3 regions of the Bradyrhizobium sp. SZCCHNR1015 genome follow, and region 3 is predicted to be linked to each of the others. Evidence: predicted binding sites of a transcription regulator. Region 3 holds the regulator's gene; each other region holds the start of a gene.
The links. Region 3 encodes PhoB, which activates phosphate uptake and scavenging genes when phosphate is short. Its sites were predicted from a motif close to TGTCATNNANCTGTCAT; they were not measured.
Positions count from the first base shown of each region.

Region 1: the regulator PhoB is predicted to act here: its motif matches at 2,381-2,397, upstream of phnF (phosphonate metabolism transcriptional regulator PhnF).
Region 2: the regulator PhoB is predicted to act here: its motif matches at 1,974-1,990, upstream of QX128_RS22820 (alkaline phosphatase D family protein).

Region 1 is NZ_JAUEYW010000016.1:216,103-220,717, forward strand. Features, by position in the region: gene QX128_RS26640 (alpha-D-ribose 1-methylphosphonate 5-phosphate C-P-lyase PhnJ) at 1-146, opposite strand, end outside; gene QX128_RS26645 (carbon-phosphorus lyase complex subunit PhnI) at 143-1,246, opposite strand; gene phnH (phosphonate C-P lyase system protein PhnH) at 1,250-1,861, opposite strand; gene phnG (phosphonate C-P lyase system protein PhnG) at 1,861-2,316, opposite strand; gene phnF (phosphonate metabolism transcriptional regulator PhnF) at 2,435-3,160, shown strand; gene QX128_RS26665 (phosphodiesterase) at 3,191-4,030, opposite strand; gene QX128_RS26670 (ABC transporter ATP-binding protein) at 4,038-4,615, opposite strand, start outside.
Region 2 is NZ_JAUEYW010000013.1:202,545-207,159, reverse strand. Features, by position in the region: gene QX128_RS22830 (4a-hydroxytetrahydrobiopterin dehydratase) at 1-225, opposite strand, end outside; gene QX128_RS22825 (TAXI family TRAP transporter solute-binding subunit) at 575-1,921, shown strand; gene QX128_RS22820 (alkaline phosphatase D family protein) at 2,061-3,632, shown strand; gene QX128_RS22815 (response regulator) at 3,678-4,052, opposite strand; gene QX128_RS22810 (Crp/Fnr family transcriptional regulator) at 4,221-4,615, shown strand, end outside.
Region 3 is NZ_JAUEYW010000002.1:475,089-479,703, forward strand. Features, by position in the region: gene pstB (phosphate ABC transporter ATP-binding protein PstB) at 1-444, shown strand, start outside; gene phoU (phosphate signaling complex protein PhoU) at 475-1,191, shown strand; gene phoB (phosphate regulon transcriptional regulator PhoB) at 1,208-1,915, shown strand; gene QX128_RS05900 (trypsin-like serine protease) at 2,063-3,379, shown strand; gene QX128_RS05905 (HoxN/HupN/NixA family nickel/cobalt transporter) at 3,546-4,615, shown strand, end outside.

The sequences.
Region 1 (4,615 bases), on a different contig from region 3:
GTGCCCCAGCCATAGGGCATCGGCATCTCGCGGCTCGCGAACGGCACCTGATAGCCGGGAATCGCGATCGCCTTCAGGATGGCGCGGCGGATCATCCGCTTGGTCTGCTCGTCGAGATAGGCGAAGTTGTAGGTCGGTGCGTTCATTCCGCAGCTTCCTTCAATTCGGGAGCGGCATCGGCCTCGGCGAACTCCTGGCGCAGCTTGCGCAGCAGGCCGAGCTCGGACTGGAAGTCGACATAATGCGGCAGCTTCAGATGCTCGACGAACCCGGTCGCCTGCACATTGTCGGAGTGCGACATCACGAACTCCTCGTCCTGCGCCGGTGCAACCATGTCTTCGCCGAGCTCGCGCGCGCGCAGGGCACGGTCGACCAGGGCCATCGACATCGTCTTGCGCTCGCTCTGCCCGAAGGCGAGGCCATAACCGCGGGTGAAGCACGGCGGCTCGGTCGCCGAGCCCTTGAACTGGTTCACCATCTGACATTCGGTCAGCTCGACCGATCCGAGCGGCACCGCGAAGCCGACCTCCTCGGCCAAGAACTCGACCTCGACTTCGCCGAAGCGGATCTCGCCGGCAAAGGGATGGTTGCGGCCATAGCCGCGCTGGGTCGAGTAGCCGAGCGCGAGCAGAAAGCCCTCATCGCCACGGGCCAGGTTCTGCAGCCGCAGATCGCGGTCGGCGGGAAAGCTCAGGGGATCACGGGTGAGATCGCCGACCGGCGCGCCAACCTCGGCTTGCGGCGACGGCTCGATCAGCCCGTCCTGTCCGAGAATGTCGGTGACGCGCGGCGTCGGCGCATTCGGCGCCTCGGCGCGGGCCGGCAGCTCCGGCTCGACGCCGGCCGCCAACTGCGGATCGAGCAGCCGATGCGTATAGTCGAAGGTCGGCCCGAGCACCTGGCCGCCGGGAATGTCCTTGAAGGTCGACGAGACACGCCGCTGCACCCGCATTGCGCCGGTATCGACCGGCTCGCTCGCGCCGAAGCGCGGCAGCGTTGCGCGAAAGGCGCGCACCAGAAAGATCGCCTCGATCAGATCACCGCGCGCCTGCTTGATCGCCAGCGCCGCGAGCTCGCGATCGTACAGCGAGCCTTCGCTCATCACGCGATCGACGGCGAGCCCCAACTGCTCGGAGACCTGCGCCAGCGACAGCTCCGGCACATCGCGATCACCCCGGCGCTCATGCGCCAGCAGCCGGTGCGCGTTCTCGATGGCGCGCTCGCCACCCTTGACGGCAACATACATGCCTCACTCTCCTGCGGAAACGAGCCGGGTCGTTCGCGGGATGGCGACGATGGACGAGCCATCGACCAGCACGACGTCGACACCACGCGGAAACAGCCTCTCATTGATCGACAGCCGCTCGAACAGGTCAGTCGGCGCGACCGTCGCACGGAACGATGTCGTCCGGTCGATGCCCGGACCACGCAGCTCGAACGCCGGACCTCTGGACAAGCTCGGCACCTGCAGGACCAGCGTCGTCGAGCGATCGGGATATTCGGCACTGCCGAGCGCGAATGAAGTCAGATCGGGAAGCGTTTCCGGGTCCGCCGCGACCGCAAAGCAGGCGAGCGCCGCGTCGGCGACGATCGGCGCCCCCGTATGAAACTTGAGCCAGGCGCCGACCTCGGACGTGCCGGCGAGCGGCGCATCAAGCCAGATCGGCGTATCGTGATCGAACAGGGTCAACGCGATCGCGGCGGCACCTGGCATCAACGACGACGGCCGGCCTACATTGCCCTCGACCTGTCGCAGACTTCCCGGACGCGCCATGGCCTCCATGACGATACGGAAGGTGGATTGCGCGGACAGCACATTGTCGGCGAAGCCGGGCTGCAGATCGGAAGCGGCGGCACCCATCAGCCTTCTCCTCGCACCATCGTATAGAAATCGACACGCGTGGCCGCAGCCTGCTCCGCGCGGTGGGCCCGCGATGCACGCATCTGCGCCTGCAGCGGTGCGACCACCTGCGTCTCGATCGATCGCACATGGCTTGATGACTGGATCATCGCGTCACACAGCGCGATCAGGCGCGCCTTGCCGGCGTCGCGTCCCAGCACATAGCCGAACCCGACCTCGCCGCTCTCGAGCCGCACCGCGGCGCGCGACACCGTCGCCTCGCCGACATTGAACGGCGCACCGTCGCCGCCGATCCGTCCCCGCAGCATCACCAGGCCATTCTCCGCCGGACGAAGATCGCGATACTCAGGCACCGCGAGGTCATTCAGCCTGGCGCGGATGTCCGCATGCGAGGCATGCGCCAATACCCGCATCGCCGCCCTGCGCCGGTCCTGAATCGTGGTCTCGCCGTCCATCGTCATCCCGATCTTGCCGTCTCGAAGTTGTCTATGTTAATAGACAACTTCGTAGCGAAGCGCCATGACTGTTTGATGACATGGGCGTGATTTCAGGCCAGACAGCGGAGAGCCGTGGATGAGCATGCAAGGCGCCGATTCGGGCGTGGCGCTGTGGCGGCGGGTGGCCGACGGCATCGAGCGCGACATCGCCGACGGCCGCTTCGCGGCCGGAACGCGCCTGCCCGGCGAGACCGAAATCGCCGAAACCTATCGCGTCAACCGTCATACGGTGCGTCGCGCGCTCGCGACCTTGGCGGAGCGCGGCCTCGTGCGCGCCGAGCGCGGCAGCGGCACCTATGTCGAAGCGCCTCGTCTGTCATATCCTCTGAGATCGCGCACCAGGTTCTCCGAGATCGTGGGGGCCGGCGGGCGCGAGCCGCGTGGACAGCTGATCGCAGCGTCCGAAGAGCCCGCGACGCGCGAGCTCGCGCGCGAGCTGCGATTGAAGACGGGCGCACCATTGGTGCGGATCGAGGCGCTGCGTCTCGCCGACAAGACGCCGATCTGCGCGAGCACATCCTGGCTGTCGGCCGAGCGTTTCCCCGAGGCCGGCCACATCTTCGCGTCGGTGCGCTCGATGACCGCCTTGCTCGCCCATTACGGCATTCGCGACTATCGCCGCGGCGCGACCAGGATCACGGCGGCAATCGCCGACGCGAGCGACGCCGCGCGGCTCGACCTCGCGCTGGGCCGTCCGGTGCTGGTGGTCGACAGCACCGATGTCGATGCCGACGGGACGCCGCTCGTCAGCAAGCGCTCGCGTTTCGCCGCGGAGCGCGTGACGTTCGAGGTGGAGAGCTAGACCAGACGTCCGCTACTCCCCCGTGCGCGCTCAGTCGATGAGCGAGCCGTCCTGATTGAAGAACGGATGCGGCCCGTCGAAATCGCCGATCGGCACCTGATGGGTGACGACCGTTCCGAATCCCGGTCCTGGAAACCAGGCATGAAGGTGAAAGGCCGGCGGCTCGACCCGGAAGGATGGCGGGCGCAGCTCGGCCAGATCGAGCGCGACGGCATGGTTCGGCGCTGGACAGATCGTGCAGGGAATGCCTGCAAACCGGGTCAGCGTCGCGCGATGAACGTGACCGCATCCGATCAGTTGCACCCGCGGATGGCGCGCGAGGATCGCCGCGAGATCGTCGGCATTGCGCAGGTTCTGCCGGTCCATGTGCCAGATGCCGGTGGTGAATGGCGGGTGGTGCAGGAACAGCAGGGCCGGCCTTTCGCTGGAGGTGGACAGCCTGGCATCGAGCCATTGTAGACTCGCCTCGTCCAATTCGCCATGCGGATGGCCGGGCACGCTGGAATCGAGCAGAAGCAGATCGAGACCGGCCAGTTCCACATGCTGGTTCAGTGGCGCCGACTGCTCATGAGCAGCGCCGGGAAACGCCGCGCGCATCAGTTCGCGGGAATCGTGATTGCCTGGTACGGCGGCGAATGGAATCTCGAGGCCGGCAAGAAGATCTTTCAGATGATCGTACTCGGCCGGCGACGGCGTATCGGCGAGATCGCCCGAGATCACCACCAGATCGAGCTTCGGCGCGAACCGGTTGAGCTCCATGATGCAACGGGCCAGCGCACGCGCCGTATCGACGCGGCGGTAGGCGAGCCGGCCGGGCGCCTTGATGTGCAGGTCGGAGATCTGGGCAATGGTGACGGGGCTCTTGGTCATCGGCTGATCAACCCTTCTCCGGCAGCAGACGAATGGACTCGGGCGCAATCCGCAGGCCGATCCGCTCGCCCGCAGCGACCCTGATCGTATTCGGCGCGTCCACGGTCAGTGCGATCGAGGCGGCATCGCGGACGATGATCCGCTGCCGGTCGCCGGCAAAGCGGACGCTGTCGACGACGCCGCTCAGGCTCGATGCCGCGGGGTCGACGATCGCGATCGTTTCCGGCCGAACCATCGCCACCGCTTGGCTGCGCGGACCGGGATCGGCGATCGGCTGCCGGCCTCCCGGCAGAACGAGCTGGCCGCCGTCGAGCGGCGCCTCGATGATGTTGGCCGCGCCGACGAACTCCGCGACGAAACGATCGGCCGGCGCAAAATAGACCTCTTGCGGCGTCCCGATCTGGGCGATCGCGCCCTTGCGCATCACGACGATGCGGTCGCCGAGCTCCATGGCTTCAGCCTGATCATGCGTGACGTAGATCGCCGTGATGCCGAGCGTGCGCAACAGGCCGTTGAGCTCGCCGCGCAGGCGCTCCCGCAAGGCGGCATCGAGTGCGGTGAGCGGCTCGTCGAGCAGCAGCACGC
Region 2 (4,615 bases), on a different contig from region 3:
ATGGGTCGTGAGGACCACCTCGACGGTGCGGTAGACGTTGCGCCACTCGGGATGATGGTCAGCCTTTTCGGCGACCAGGGCGACGCGGGTCATGAAGCCGAAGGCTTCGTTGAAGTCTGTGAATGTGAACGTGCGGGCGATGGCCTCACGGCCCACCGCCTCGGACCAGCCGGGAAGCTCCCGCAAGGCAGTGGCGCGTGCCTCCGCCGACAATCGTTGCGGCATCTCGATCTCCTCTCGTGGTGCAATCGACCGGACACGTGGCAACATCCGGGCGATTGCGGGGTCTACCTCCAGCCGGATCGCGCCGGGGTCCGCCCGATCAGAGCCTTGTCACAGGCCGTTGCCGGAGGGGCTCGGACCTGTCCCGATCCCCCGGTGGCTGGTGCGATGGTAACCATGACGCAGATGTCACCCCGGGCGGACAAGAAATTTGCTACAGTTCAGCTCTATCGAGGGACGACGTGGCCAGACGAAGCCGCCTGTGGCATCGCCCGGGCCCAGGACCACCGGAGGACAGAATCTGGTAGATGCTCAGACCACGCCAGCGCAGCGCTCACGGATGCGCCCTGCCGTGTTCATCGTCATCGCCGGGATCCTTGCGGTCGTCGGCGCTTTGACGGGTGCCTACTATTTTGCGATGCGTCCCGTGGTGCTCAAGATCGCGGTCGGTCCGCCCAACAGCGACGACCTGAAGGTCGTCCAGGCCCTGACCCAGGCCTTTTCCCAGTCGCACGCCTCCGTCAGGCTGCGGCCGGTTCCGACCGAGGGCGCCGCCGAGAGCGCGCAGGCGCTGGCCGCCGCCAAGGTGGATCTTGCGATCGTGCGGGGTGACCTCGAGGTCCCAAAGAACGCACAGGCGGTGGCGACGCTGCGCAAGAACGTCGTCATCCTCTGGGTGCCCTCGTCCGGCAAGGGCAAGAGCCGCAAAGGTGGCGCCAAGATCACGAAGATCTCGCAGCTCGCGGGCCACAAAGTCGGCATCATCGGCCGGACGCCGGCGAACGCGAACCTGCTGAAGGTCATCCTGCGCCAATATGGCGTCGACCCCAGCAAGGTCGAGATCGTCCAATTCCCGATCACCGAGGCCGCCGAAGCGGTCCGAAGCCAGAGGGCCGATGTCTATCTGGCGGCCGGTCCCATCAACAGCAAGATCACGGCGGATGCGATCGCCGCCGCCACAAAGGAAAGCGGGCCTCCGACGTTCCTGGCCATCGATTCCGCCGCAGCCATCGCACAGAACCATCCCGAATACGAGGCCACCGAGATTCCGGCCGGCGCGTTCGGCGGGGCGCCCGATCGCCCCGAAGATGAAGTGAAGACGATCAGCTTCAATCACCACATCGTGGCACGCAAGGGCCTCACCGACTCGACGGTCTCGACGTTCACGCATCAGCTGTTCTCGGTGCGCCAGCAATTGCTGTCGGAATTTCCGCTTGCCGCCAAGATCGAGACGCCGGACACCGACAAGGACGCGGCGATCCCCGCTCATCCCGGCGCGGCGGCGTTCGTCGACGGCGAGGAGAAGACCTTCCTCGACCGCTACAGCGACTACATCTGGTGGAGCCTGATGGCGCTTTCGGCGATGGGTTCGGCCGGTGCGTGGTTCGCCGGCTATCTCAAGCGCGACGAACGCACCATCAACACCTCGCTGCGCGATCGTCTGCTGGAGATGATCACCATCGCGCGCAGGAGCGATTCGACCGAGGAGCTCGACCAATTGCAGAGCGAGGCCGACGAGATCCTGCGCAACACGCTGACCTTCTTCGAGGACGGTGCGATCGAGCACGCTGCGTTGACCGCGTTCAACATCGCGCTCGAGCAGTTCCACAACGCGGTGGCCGATCGCAAGCTCATCCTGATGAGCATGCCCGCCAATCTGCAGCGAACCGGCGCGCAGTTGCGTGCCGCCGGCACCTGAGGTCGGACCACGCTTGCGCTGCGGCCGTGTCACGCGGCGGCCGGGGCGCGATTGTAATTCCAGCGTCATCAATCTTTCCTAGGTCTGCCGGGCCGTGACTCGCGCCTGCTCCCGCGCGCGATCCGACCAGGAGATCCGCATGACGCTTCGCATTCCTCGACCGCACACAGCCCTGTCCCGCCGCCGCTTCCTGTCGACGGCCGCCGCAGCCGGCGTCACGACGCTGGCGATGCCCTATCTGAGCCGCGCCGCCGACCGGCCGCAGATCACGCATGGCGTGCAGTCCGGCGACGTCGGCATGGATGGCGGCGTGGTCTGGGCGCGTGCCGATCGGCCGTCGCAGATGCTGGTCGAGGTGGCGACCACCGAATCGTTCAAGGACGCGCGGGCGCTGCCACCGATCGCCGCGCTTCCGGAGAGCGACTTCACGGCCAAGATGCTGATCGAAGGCCTGCCGAGCGGCCAGGACATCTTCTACCGCGTCAAGTTCCGCGACCTGTCGCATACCGCGGTCGAAAGCGAGGCCGTGGCCGGCCGCTTCCGCACCGCGCCCGGCAACAAGCGCGACGTCTCGTTCGTCTGGGGCGGGGATGTGGCGGGGCAGGGCTGGGGCATCAATCCCGATGATGGCGGCATGTTCACCTTTGCGACGATGAAGAAGCACCGCCCGGATTTCTTCCTGCATTCCGGCGACACCATCTATGCCGACGGCCCGATCAAGTCCGAGGTAAAGCTGCCGGACAACAAGGTGTGGAAGAACCTCACCGTGGAAGAGAAGGCCAAGGTCGCCGAGACGCTCGACGAATTCCGAGCCGCCCACAAATACAATTTCCTCGACGAGAACGTTCGCGCCTTCAATGCCGAGGTGCCGATCTTCGTGCAGTGGGACGATCATGAGGTCACCAACAACTGGTCGGCTTCCAAGGAGCTGCCGGCGAGCTACAAGGAGCGCAACATCCAGCTGCTCGCGGCCCGCGCGGCGCGCGCCTTCCACGAGATGTATCCGATGCGCGAGAGCATCATCGAGCCGGGCCGCGTCTATCGCACCATCAACTACGGTCCGCATCTCGACGTGTTCGTGCTCGACGAGCGCAGCTACCGCGGCGCCAACGGTCCCAATCTCGAGGACAAATATGGCCCGGCGTCCTACTTCATCGGGCCGGAGCAGATGCGCTGGCTGAAGCAGGCGCTGCTCAATTCGCGCGCGACCTGGAAGGTGATCGCCTCCGACATGCCGCTCAGCATCATCGTCTATGACGACGCGGCCAACAAGAAGGGCTCGGAAGCCATCGCCCAGGGTGACGGCCCGGCGCGCGGCCGCGAGCTCGAGATTGCCGAGATCCTGCGCTTCATCAAGACGGCGCCGATCCAGAACACGGTGTGGCTGACGGCGGACGTGCACTACGCGGCCGCGCATTATTACGATCCGAACAAGGCGCAGTTCCAGGACTTCGAGCCGTTCTGGGAGTTCGTCTCCGGTCCGTTGCATGCCGGCACGTTCGGTCCGAACGAGCTCGACAACACCTTCGGCCCCGAGGTGCGCTTCATCAAGGCGCCCGGCCTCGACAAGCAGAACCTGCCGCCATCGGCCGGGATGCAGTTCTTCGGCCACGTCAAGATCGAAGGCGCAACGGGCCAGATGACCGTGACCCTGCGGGATCGCGCCGACGTCGCGCTGTGGTCGACCACGCTCGATCCGAAGCTCGGCTGAGGTCTTGTTGCTCGGCGGCAACACGATCGCGTGCTGCGACGGCAACTAATCGCGTCGCCGCAGCACGGCCTCCAGCGCCTCGGTCGGGCACGGCTTCGGCAGCCGCGGCCGGTCGGCGAATGCGGCCGGCACGCGGTCGGCGCCATAACCGGTCGAGAATGCGAAGGGAATGCCGAGCGCCGCCAGCCGCTCGGCAATCGCAAAGCTCTTCTCGCGGACCAGGCCGACATCGAGGAGTGCGAATTGCGGGACACGCTCGGCGATCATGGCGAGCGCGGTGGCGACGTCGGCTGCGATCCTGATGTCGGGAACGCCGAGGTCGGTGATCGTGTCTTCCAATCCGAGCGCAATGATGGGGTCGTCTTCGACGACCAGCACATGCTGATAGAACTCGGGCACGCCTGATTGCGAGCTGGTCATGGGATCTGCGGGTTCCAGGAGGAGGGACGGACCCCGCGGCCGGCGCCTCCTCTCGAGCGCGCTGGCGGGTTCCTGGAACCAAGGCAGCATATCAGAGTTCCTCTGTCGGTGCACTTGTGAACACAAGGAGCACGGATCACGCACATGCGTTGCGCACGGGGGATGACGATGCTGAGCCAGGGTGTGACCACGCTGAGCCGGGAACGGCCCTACAACAACCTGCTGCGGCGGCTCAGTCCGGCTGACTACGCGCTGATCTCGCCGAATCTGGTCGAGGACACGGCAACGCCGAACGAGCTGCTCTACAGTCCGGGCGACGACGTGCAGATCGTGCATTTTCCCTGCGGGCCGGCGCTGACGTCCTATCTCGTTCCCAATGAGGACGGTCGCGACGTCGAGACCATCCTGGTCGGCCGCGAGGGCGCCGTCGGCGGGATCGTCAGCGAGGGCTTCCTGCCCGCCTATACGCGGATCGTCGTCAAGTTCGGCGGCCCGTTCGCCCGGCTGCCGTTGTCCCGCCTGGCGGCCGCCAAGCTGCAATCCAAGACGCTGCGCCACGTGTT
Region 3 (4,615 bases):
ATCGCCTTCGGCATCCGGCTTTATGAGAAGATCTCCAAGTCGGAGATGGACGACCGGGTCGAGAAGGCACTGCGCGGCGGCGCGTTGTGGAACGAGGTCAAGGACAAGCTCAACGCTTCGGGCCTGTCGCTGTCAGGCGGCCAGCAGCAGCGGCTGTGCATTGCGCGCACCGTGGCGGTCCGGCCGGAGGTGATCCTGTTCGACGAGCCGTGCTCGGCGCTCGATCCGATCTCGACCGCCAAGGTCGAGGAGCTGATCCAGGAGCTCGCCGAAAACTATACGATCGCCATCGTGACGCATAACATGCAGCAGGCGGCGCGCGTCTCCGACAAGACCGCCTTCATGTATCTCGGCGAGCTGATCGAGTTCGACGACACCAGCAAGATCTTCACCTCGCCGAGCGATCGGCGGACCCAGGATTACATCACCGGCCGGTTCGGCTGACGCCGACGACATTGACTTCAGGAGATCATCATGGCCAGTGAACATACCGCCAAGGCGTTCGACAGCGATCTGCAGGATCTCACCCGGCTGGTGTCGGAAATGGGCGGCCTCGCCGAGCGTCTGATCGTCGATTCCGTCGATGCGCTGGTGCGGCGCGACATCGCACTCGGCCAGAAGGTGGTCGCCACCGACGCCGAGGTCGACAAGCTGCAGCGCATCATCGAGGAGCGCGCCGTTCTTACCATCGCCCGGCGACAGCCGATGGCGGTCGACCTGCGCGAGATCGTCGGTGCGATGCGGGTCGCCACCGATCTGGAGCGCATCGGCGATCTCGCCAAGAACATCGGCAAGCGCGTCGCGGCGCTGGAGAGCGACTTCCATCCGCTCAAGCTGATCCGCGGGCTCGAGCACATGACCGACCTGGTGCAGTCGCAGGTCAAGACGGTGCTGGACGCCTATGCCGCGCACGACCTGCCGGCGGCGATGACGGTGTGGAAGGGCGACGAGGAGGTCGACGCCATCTGCACCTCGCTGTTCCGCGAACTCCTGACCTACATGATGGAGGATCCGCGCAACATCTCGTTCTGCATCCATCTGATGTTCTGCGCCAAGAACATCGAGCGCATCGGCGATCACGCGACCAACATCGCGGAGACCGTCTTCTATATGATCGAAGGCCAGCAGATCATGGACAAGCGCCCGAAGGGCGACATGACGAGCTTCGCATCGACGATCCCCGGCAACTGAGAGAGACGGTTCTGACATGGGCGCCCGAATTCTGGTGGTGGAGGACGAGGAGGCGCTGACGACGCTCCTGCGCTACAACCTCGAGGCCGAAGGCTACGAGGTCGAGACGGTGGCGCGCGGAGACGAGGCCGACACACGGCTGAAGGAGCGCGTTCCCGATCTCGTCGTGCTCGACTGGATGCTGCCGGGCCTGTCCGGCATCGAGCTGTGCCGCCGCCTGCGGGCGCGGTCCGAGACCCGGCAATTGCCGATCATCATGCTCACCGCGCGCGGCGAGGAGAGCGAGCGCGTGCGCGGCCTCGCGACCGGCGCCGACGACTACATCGTCAAGCCGTTCTCGGTGCCGGAGCTGCTGGCGCGCGTGAAGGGCCTGCTGCGGCGGGCGAGCCCGGAGCGGCTGGCGACCGTGCTGTCCTATGGCGACATCGAGCTCGACCGCGAGAAGCGCCGCGTGGCGCGCTCGGGACGGCCGATCGATCTCGGCCCGACCGAATACCGCCTGCTCGAGTTTTTCCTGGAGCATCCCGGCCGCGTGTTCAGCCGCGAGCAGCTGCTCGACAGCGTCTGGGGCCGCGACATCTATATCGACGAGCGCACGGTCGACGTCCATATCGGCCGCCTGCGCAAGCTGCTCAATCCGGGCCGCGAGCAGGACCCGATCCGCACCGTGCGCGGCGCCGGCTATGCGCTCGATGATCGCTTCGCCAAGAGCGAGCAGGTGTAAGGGGCGATCGGGCGTGAGGATGAAGCAGGTGTGAGGCGCGAGGGGGCCCGATTGAGGAGATCGCGGTCCGCTTTCCGCCACGCCGCCGCCGTCTTGATCGTGTCTGCTTCGTGGCCCGTCACGATGTTTCGGTCCCAGCGGACGCCCTTGATCAAGACCATCATCATATCTCTAGCCGTGCTGCTCGGCAGCGCGGCGGGCGCCGCGGCCGCCGAGCTCGAAGACGCGGTCGCCGCGGCGGGAAACGGACAGCACGCCGCGGCGATGCGCCGCCTGCTGCCGCTGGCCGCCAAGGGCGATGCGCGGGCGCAGTTCGACGTCGGCTTCATGGAGGCCTTCGGCTGGGGCCAACCGCGCAACCCCGCCGAGGCGCTGGCGTGGTATCGCAAGGCCGCCGATCAGGGCCTCGCCGTCGCCCAGCATTATCTCGGCATCGCCTATGTCAACGGCGAAGGTGTCGCGAGCAATTATGGCGAAGCCGGCCGCTGGTTCAGCCGCGCGGCAGCGCAGGGCTTCGCCCAGTCGCAATACATGCTGGGCCTGATGCTGCTCGACGGTCGCGGCGTGAAGCAGGACGTCGTGCAGGGCTACGCCTGGCTGGTGATGGCGGGTCGCAGCGGCGTGCGATCGGCCGGCCGCGACGTGCAGAGGGTCAAGCTGACCGAGCCGCAGCGCGTCCAGGCCCAGAGCGCCATTGCGGCCTGGCGGCCGAAGCCGGAATCGGCGGAGGCGGGCGTCGCCGCTCCGCGTCCGGAGCAACTGCTCGGGCTCGACCGCCACATCGGCGAGGTCGTCGATCCCACCTCGTGGCCGGCGTCGTCGATCGGCGTCGTCACCGTCGCGCAATACTCGACCGGCGGCTGGTGCACCGGCACGCTGGTCGCGCCGCGCGTCGTGCTCACCGCCGCGCATTGCGTGTTCAACGGCGTCGCGCAGGTCAGCCCCGGCAATGTCCGCTTCCTGGCCGGCATGAACAGGGGCACGCCGGCGGCATCGTCGGTCGCCGACAAGCTGATCGTGGCGCCGGACTTCGTCCCGACCCGGCACGACAGATGGTCGCTCGACCGCTCGCCCGCCGATTGGGCGCTGATCGTGCTGAAGGATGCGCTGCCCTCGAAGCCGGTCGCGGTCAAGGCGCTGACGCGGGAGGAACTGCAGGCTGCGACCAAGGCTGGCGCCATTTCCGAGATCGGCTACGGCCAGGAGCGGCGCTATTCGCCGACCGGCCAGCGCAATTGCAGCGCCGGCATGACCAGCGATGCCCGGCTGCTGACGGTGCATTGCCTCGCCAATTTCGGCTATTCGGGCTCGCCGATCCTGGCCGAGGTCGGCGGGCAGCCGACCGTTGTCGGCATCTTCTCGGCGTTCCACGAGGAGACCCGGCTGATGTTCGCCGCGCCCGCCAGCCAGTTCGAGGCGGTCGTGCGGCGCGAGATTGCGGCGCAGAGTGCCTCTGCGCGGTGAAGGGGGAGGGGACGAGAGAGGTCCCGCCGCTGGTCACGATCTGTGCGCGACTGGATAGCGGGTTGCCAAGCGAGCGGGCGATCCGGCAAGTGCAGCCGATTTTTCCTGCAGCTTTCGCCTGCCGCGGCCCTTACCGAACTGGCCTGCCTCTTGCTATGGTCCGAGTATGACGATTGTTCCAATTGATCATCCTCGTGCCCCGCGGCTGTTGTGGTGGCGGTCGCAGCCCGGCAGGACCGTTGCGCTCGTCGCCGGGCTGGTCGCCGCCAACGCGCTCGCCTGGGCCTGGGCCTTCGCGCTCTACGCCGACCGGCCCGCCATCGTCGGCACCGCGCTGCTGGCCTGGCTGCTCGGTCTGCGCCATGCCGTCGATGCGGACCACATCGCGGCGATCGACAACGTCGTGCGGAAGCTGGTGCAGGACGGTCGCGCCCCGCGCGCCGCCGGCCTCTATTTTGCGCTCGGCCATTCCAGCGTCGTCGTCATCGCCACCATCGTGGTGAGCCTGGCGGCCGGCGCAGATCTGTTGAGTGAGGACAGCGCCATCCGTGCGATCGGCGGCACCATCGGCACCTCGGTCTCCGCAGGCTTCCTGCTGCTGATCGCCTTCGCGAATCTGGTGCTGTTCGTGAACCTCTGGCGCCGCCCATCCCACCCCCATTCCGACATGGATGCCGCCGGTAGCGCCGGGCGGGGCCTGCTCATTCGTCTGCTGCGGCCGGTGCTCCGCGTCGTGTCCCGCGCCTGGCACATGTACCCGCTCGGCTTCCTGTTCGGCCTCGGCTTCGACACCGCCAGCGAAATCGGGCTGCTCAGCCTGTCGGCGACCGAGGCGGCGCGTGGGGCGAGCCTGGCGCATGTGCTGGTATTCCCGGCGCTGTTCGCCGCGGCGATGGCCACCGTCGACACCGCCGACAGCATGCTGATGGCCGGCGCCTATCGCTGGGCGCTCACGGATCCCGCGCGCAAGCGGCGCTACAATCTGGTCATCACCGGCGCCTCGGTCGCGATCGCGCTGGTGATCGGCGGCGTCGAGGCGGTCGCGCTGCTGACGCCCCGGCTTGGCTTCACCGGCGGATGGGCCGAGGTCGTCACTGCGCTGGGCGATGATCTCGCCAACCTCGGGATCGTCGCCATCGGACTGTTCGGCCTGATCTGGGCGGGTGCCATGCTGCTTGGCCGCCGTCCGGGCGGTTCCGAGGATGCGCCGGGTGAGGAGCTTGCCAGCGTTCGCGC